Urbifossiella limnaea: one gene and its partner. Each later gene encodes a partner of the first gene's protein in a complex. Links are inferred from orthologs where the notes say so. Each region holds a gene or a part of one and is shown on either strand. Other genes may lie near its edges. The genes, in order: uvrB and ETAA1_RS16720.

Region 1 (3,310 bases):
CTGTCGGCGATGACGGCTTCGGCTTCGGGGCTGCCGATGGCGACCGTCTCGGCGACCTTGTCGAGGAGCGTCAGGTCCTTCTTGTCCCACACGGCCTGGACGCGGGCGGCGTCGTGGCGGCCGGCGGCCTTCAGGACGGCCTCGGCCTTCGCACGGGCCACGTCGGCGGCCATCGGGCGAAGGGAGCTGAAGCCGTAACCCGGGCGGGGGATGGTATTTTCGGCGGCGGTGGCGGGTGCTGCGAACAGGCCGGTGGCGAGGGCCGCGGCTGCGAGACACGAGCGGGGCGTCACATCATCCTCCTCGGTCACGAAAGGGCGGGAGGTCCGGAAAGCGCGGTCGGGCGGGGGGAAGAGCGGGCCGCCTAATCGCCTACCTTAACTTCGGCACAGACGAAAAACAATTCTTATCCGAAACTTCTCAGGAATTCCCCATCACCGCTCCGGGCCGTCACGGCTTAGAGGGCTGACGAGCAATACCGAAGCGAATAACAGGCCATCAGGCCCCCTCAGGCTTTCGGCGAGGGCCGGGTAGGTTCGTTGGTCGCAGTGTCGGATCAGCTCCGCCGCGGCGACCTTTGCCACGCTTTTTCTTCTCCGGCAGGCGCGGGGCGATCACCTTCCCGCCCAGCACGCTCGGCGGGGCGCCGTCGCCGTACTTCTTCTTCAGCTCCGATTCGAGCTTCACCACCTGGTCGCGCAGCTTCTGGGCCCGCTCGAAGTCCAGCCCCTTCGCCGCCTCCAGCATCTCGGCGTACAGCGACTGCACGTACTCGATCGTCACGTAGTCCGCTTCCGCCGCAGCGGTCGCGCCCGTCGCCGCCTCCGTCGCCATCTTGTGCGCCTCGATCTCGTCCTCGATCGAGTTGCGGATCGCCGTCACCACCGACCGCGGGGTGATGCCGTGCGCGGCGTTGTACGCCAGCTGCACGTCGCGCCGGCGGTTCGTCTCGCCCATCGCCCGCGCCATGCTGTCAGTCACGTTGTCGGCGTACAGGATCACCTCGGCGTTCACGTTGCGGGCGGCCCGGCCGATCGTCTGGATCAGCGACGTTTCCGACCGCAGGAAGCCCTCCTTGTCGGCGTCGAGAATCGCCACCAGCGACACCTCGGGCAGGTCGAGCCCCTCGCGCAACAGGTTCACGCCGACGAGCACGTCGAACGTGCCCTCGCGGAGCTCGCGGAGTACCTGGATCCGCTCGATGGCGTCGAGTTCGCTGTGCAGCCAGGCGCAGCGCATCCCGGCGTCGCGGAAGAACGTCGTCAGGTCCTCGGCCATCCGCTTCGTCAGCGTCGTCACCAGCGTCCGCTCGCCCTTCGCGGCGCGGGCCTGAATTTCGCTCTTCAGGTCCGGCACCTGCCCGCGCGCCGGCTTGACGTGAATCACCGGGTCGACCAGCCCCGTCGGCCGGATCACCTGCTCGACCACCTCGCCGCCGACGCGCTCCAACTCGTACGCGGCGGGCGTCGCCGACAGGCACAGGCACTGCTTCAGCCGCCCCTCGAACTCGGGGAACTTGAGCGGCCGGTTGTCCAGCGCGCTCGGCAGGCGGAAGCCGTGTTCGACGAGCGTCGTCTTGCGGGCAAAGTCGCCGTGGAACATGCCGCGGACCTGCGGCAGGCTGACGTGGCTCTCGTCTACCACGACGAGGAAGTCTTCGGGGAAGAAGTCGATGAGCGTGTACGGCGGGTCGCCGGGGTTGCGGCCGCTGAACCAGCGGGCGTAGTTCTCGATGCCCGAGCAGTAGCCCACCTCGCGGAGCATGTCCAGGTCGTACCGGCAGCGGGCCTTCAGCCGCTCGTACTCCAGCAGCTTGCCCTCGGTCTTGAACTGCTCCAGCCGGGCCGTCAGTTCGGCCTCGATGCCGGTGATCGCCTCCTTCACGCGCTCCTCGGGCGTCACGAAGTGCTTCGCCGGGTAGACGTACAGCTCCTCCAGCGGCTTGATCGTCTCGCCGCTGACGGGGTGGATGACCGAGAGCGCGTCCACCTCGTCGCCGAACAGCTCCATCCGGTACGCGACTTCCTCGGAGGCCGGCCAGATGTCGATGGTGTCGCCTCGGACGCGGACCTTGCCGCGCTCGAAGGCCACGTCGTTCCGCTGGTACTGGATGTCCACGAGCCGCAGCAGCAGGTTGTCGCGGTCGATGACCTCGCCCTTCTGGACGTACACCATCATCCGCTTGTAGTCGGACGGCGAGCCGAGGCCGTAGATGCACGACACCGACGCCACGATGATCACGTCTTCCCGGCTCACGAGCGCGGACGTGGCGGCGAGGCGGAGGCGGTCGATGTTCTCGTTGATGGAGCTGTCTTTTTCGATGTAGATGTCGCGCTGCGGGATGTACGCCTCGGGCTGGTAGTAGTCGTAGTAGCTGACGAAGTACTGCACCGCGTTGTGCGGGAAGAAGCCCTTGAACTCCTTGTACAGCTGCGCCGCCAGCGTCTTGTTGTGGGCGAGCACGAGCGTCGGCTTGCCGAGCCGGGCGATGACGTTGCTGGCGGTGAACGTCTTGCCGGTGCCGGTGGCCCCGAGGAGAACCTGGAAGCTCTTGCCGCGCTCGAACCCGGCGACGAGTTGCTCGATGGCCTTCGGTTGGTCGCCGGCCGGCGGGTAGTCGCTGACGAGCTGGAACTTCGCGGCCATCGAGCGGCTCCTGGCGGGCGGGGAGAGGTGAATTGTAACGGTGCCGCGCCGCAGGGGGATGTCGGATGCGATGCACGACTTCGGCGACCCGCTGTCGGACGTGCCGTTCTCCCTCCCCGCCGGCAGGGCGGTCAGGACGCCCGTGCTCGGGCCGATCTCCGCGGCCGCGTTCGGCGAGGGGCCGCCGCACCGGGCCGAGTCGGAGTGCGGACCGGGCCATCCCGGACGACCGACACAGCTTGCGCCAGTTCGCACGCCCATTCGGGATGCCGATCGTTGCGGCGGCGGCCGAAGGCGAGTAGGCTCGGCGGTTCACTCCGGAGCCCACCCATGCCCCGCCCCGTGCCGCGCCCCCTGTCCGGCCGCGTCGAATCGCTCGAAGACCGCGTCACCCCGGCCATCGCGATGGCGCTGGCCGGGGCGACGGCGACAATCACCGGCGACGCGGTGAGTGACACGCTTGTCGTCACGGTCGATACTGCAACGGCCGGCGGTCCGTTCCTGGCCCACAACCGGGTGACCGCCGGCGACGCCGGGTTCGTCAGCAACCTCGACTTCGACAGCACCCTGGCCGGCGTACAGACGCTCGCGGCCACAGCCGCGAGCTCGCTCATCATCAGCGACCTCGGGGACGGCGACGACGCCCTCCGGATCGTCCGCGGGT
Region 2 (3,334 bases), 1.1 Mb from region 1 along the record:
TTCCCCGGCCTGAAGAAGCCGTCCGAGGGCGAGATCTGCATGGCCCTGCGGCACGAGAACATCGTGCGCACCTACGAGCACGGGCTGACGACGAACGGCGAGCCGTACATCGTCATGGAGTGGGTGGACGGTTACGGCCTCAGCTACCTGGTCGAGACGCGGAACGCCCAGCTTAAGGGAAACCGGATCAACTACCTGTCGCAGCTGAGCGACGCCGTCCAGTACATTCACGACTCCAAGTACCTGCACCGCGACCTGTGCGCCCGCAACATCATGGTCAACACCGAGGGCGTGCTCAAGCTCATCGACTTCGGGCTCGCGATCCCGTACACGCCGCAGTTCTGCGCCCCCGGCAACCGGACCGGCACCAAGGAAATCATGGCCCCGGAGCTGCTTGCGCGGCGGACCACCGACCACCGCGTGGACATGTTCGCTCTCGGCGTCACGGCCTACGAAATGTTCACGTTCAGCCTGCCGTGGGAGCGGTCGATGGACTCGAACGAGTACTCCCGGCGGGTGATGAACACGCCGCCGAAGAACCCGAAGGACGTGAACAAGGACCTGGACGACGAGACGGCCGCCGTGTTGTTGAAGGGGATCGCCAAGGTGCCGACGGACCGGTTCGGCTCGGCGAAGGCGTTCAAGGAAGCCCTGGAACGCCTCCCGCGGCAGGACTGGTAGCCGTCACCCCTGCCGCCGCCCGACCACCTTCAGTTTCGCCTTGTCGGCCACGAATACCTTTTCGCCGTGGCCGGGGAATCGCACCTTCACCCGCCGCAGCGCGCCGAACCCGCTCAGATCGGTGACCTGCCCCAGCCCGTACTCGTCGTGCTGGACAAGTGCCCCGACTGCCAGGCCGGTGTCCGGCGGCACGACGATCGACGCGGCCTCCTCCGGCTTCTTCGGAGGGATGAACGGCCGGACCCCGGTGTCGGCCCAGTCGCGTGCCGCCGGCGCCACCTTCGCCCGCCACTCGTCGGCGGCCCCCCGCGCGACGTTCCGCGTCATCGACAGGTCTACGTGCTCGACGGACGAGTCGCGCGGCAACTCGCCGAGGAAGCTGCTCGGGATGGCGTAGTTCAGTTGCCCGCGGAACTCGCGCATCCGGGCGTGGCACAGGTGCAGTTCCTTCATCGCCCGCGTCATGCCGACGAAGCACAGCCGCCGCTCCTCCTCCACGTCCTCGTCCTTGCCGAGGCTCCGCTCGTGCGGCAGCAGCCCCTCCTCCACGGCCATGACGTACACCACCGGGAACTCCAGCCCCTTGCTGGAGTGCAGCGTCATCACCGAGACGTGGTCGGCGGCCTCGTCCCAGCCGTCGGTGTCGGAAGCGAGGGTGATCTGTTCGAGGAAGTCCACGACCTTGCTGTCAGGGTTCTCGTCGTGGTACTGCTTCGCCGCGGTGACGAGTTCGGACACGTTCGCCAGCCGGTCGGCGTCCTCGGGGTCGTCAGAATCCCGGAGCATCTTCTCGTAGCCGGACTGCTTGATGACGAGGTCGATGAGTTCGTGCGGCGGCAGGTCGAGCTTCGTGCGCAGCTCGGTGACGAGCCGGTAGAAGTCGCGGAGGCCGGACGCTCCTTTTCCCTTGATCTCGGGGATACGGGCCACCTGAGCCGCGGCCGCGAGCAGTGGCATTTCCTCGCGGCCGGCGAACGCCACGAGCCGGTCGAGCGAGGTCTTGCCGACGCCGCGGCTCGGCGCGTTCACGACGCGGAGGAAGCTGACGTTGTCCTGCGGGTTGGCGACGAGCCGCAGGTAGGCAAGCACGTCGCGGTTCTCCTTCCGCTCGAAGAACGCCAGCCCCTTCACGATTTGGAACGGCACGCCGTGCTTCACGAACGCGGACTCGAGCGACCGCGTGAGCGCGTTGATGCGAAGGAAGATGGCGTGGTCGCGGTAGCGGAACCGGCCGGCCTTCACCGCCTCCTTGATCCGCACGACGACGCCCTCGGCCTCGTCGAGTCCGTTGTCGAAGGTGAGGACGCGGACCGGCTCGCCGGCCGGGTTGTCGGTGACGAGCGCCTTCTTCTTCCGCTGCTTGTTGCGGTCGATGAGCGCGCCGGCGGCGTGCAGGACGTTCTTTGTGCTGCGGTAGTTCCGCGTCAGCGTGATGACCCGGGCCGCGGGAAAATCGCGCTCGAAGTCGAGGATGTTCTTGATGTCCGAGCCGCGCCACTTGTAGATCGACTGGTCGGGGTCGCCGACCACGCACAGGTTCGGGTGGTCCACCGACAGCCGGCGGGCCACCTCGTACTGCGCGGAGTTGGTGTCCTGGTACTCGTCGATCAGCACGTAGCGGAACCGCGAATCCAGGTCGCGGCGGAACTCCTCGTTCAGCCGCAGCGCCTGGGCCGGCAGGTACAGCAGGTCGTCGAAGTCCATCGCGTTCGCGGCGCGGAGCCGCTTCTCGTAGCCGTGGTACACCTTCGCCACGGTCTGCGTGAAGAAGTCGTTCGCCGTCTTCTCGTAGCCGTTCGGCGTGAGCAGTTGGTTCTTCGCCTTGCTGATCGCGCCGCCGAGGCGGTCGGGGCTGAACTTCACGTCGTCCATGCCGGTCGCGGCCAGGGCGTCCTTCACCAGCTTGTTGCGGTCGTCGGTGTCGTAGATGGTGAAGTTGCGGTCGATGCCGAGGCGGTCGGCGTACTGCCGCAGCAGCCGGGCGCCGAGGCTGTGGAACGTACTCACCCACACGCGGTTACCGGGCACGAGCTTCTCGACGCGCTGCCGCATCTCGCCGGCGGCCTTGTTGGTAAAGGTAATCGCCAGGATGCTGCCGGGCCGCACGCCCTGTTGCAGCAGGTACGCGACGCGGCGGGTGATCACGCGCGTCTTGCCCGACCCGGCCCCGGCGAGGATGAGCAGCGGCCCCTCGGCGTGCGTCACGGCGGCGCGCTGGTCGTCGGTCAGGTCGGCGAGCAGGTCACCGGGGTCGGGCACGGGCTGACTCCATCGGCCGCGTCGGGTAGGCTGAAGGGGTGATTCTACCGCCCCGCCCGGCCGAGGACGACGTGCGATGATCGTGGGGATCGGCACCCAGGTGCTGGAGTGCGCCCGGGTGCGGAAGCTGATCGACCGGCACGGCGAGGCGTTCCTCCGCCGCGTCTACACCGACCGCGAGATCGGCCGGTGCAACGCCGACCCGCGCACCACGGAGGCGTTCGCCGCGGTGTGGGCGGCGAAGGACGCCGTGTTCCGGGCGCTCGGCTCGCCGTGGCGGCGCGGCATGGACTGGACCGACGTGGAGATCGGTGCGGGGAACGCCGTTGCGGTCGCCGGCGCGACGGCGGACCGCATGACCGCGAAGGGGGCGAGCCGGGTGATGGTGACGACG

What was found.
Region 2: the proteins of uvrB (region 1) and ETAA1_RS16720 are in contact, whole or in part, in a crystal structure (PDB 7EGT), measured with the Thermus thermophilus proteins. The link is inferred for Urbifossiella limnaea from one-to-one orthologs. Residues at the interface, in WP_096411307.1 of Thermus thermophilus: Glu23, Leu25, Arg26, Asp27, Gly28, Glu29, Arg30, Phe31, Arg55, Glu326, Asp327, Phe328, Glu379, Ser382, Gln383, His398, Gly400, Arg401; in WP_096412145.1 of Thermus thermophilus: His654, Arg656, Phe657, Gln666, Asp668, Glu669, Lys680, Arg681, Leu682, Ser683, Lys685, Tyr686, Ala687.

The regions. Positions count from the first base shown.
Region 1 is NZ_CP036273.1:5,167,909-5,171,218, forward strand. What follows is about bases 73-3,070. They hold uvrB (excinuclease ABC subunit UvrB), read right to left. Parts: upstream 2,647-3,070; coding sequence 499-2,646; downstream 73-498. Other genes in these bases: ETAA1_RS21060 (hypothetical protein), read right to left, coding at 73-293; ETAA1_RS21070 (beta strand repeat-containing protein), read left to right, coding at 2,977-3,070. Also shown: more of ETAA1_RS21060, read right to left, coding at 1-72; more of ETAA1_RS21070, read left to right, coding at 3,071-3,310. UniProt on the Escherichia coli protein: The UvrABC repair system catalyzes the recognition and processing of DNA lesions. A damage recognition complex composed of 2 UvrA and 2 UvrB subunits scans DNA for abnormalities.
Region 2 is NZ_CP036273.1:4,084,839-4,088,172, forward strand. The notes cover bases 313-3,334. They hold ETAA1_RS16720 (ATP-dependent helicase), read right to left. Parts: upstream 2,941-3,334; coding sequence 685-2,940; downstream 313-684. Other genes in these bases: ETAA1_RS16715 (serine/threonine protein kinase), read left to right, coding at 313-681; ETAA1_RS16725 (holo-ACP synthase), read left to right, coding at 3,017-3,334. In the rest of the region: more of ETAA1_RS16715, read left to right, coding at 1-312. UniProt on the Escherichia coli protein: A helicase with DNA-dependent ATPase activity. Unwinds DNA duplexes with 3'-5' polarity. Translocates on single-stranded DNA with 3'-5' polarity. Initiates unwinding more efficiently from a nicked substrate than double-stranded DNA.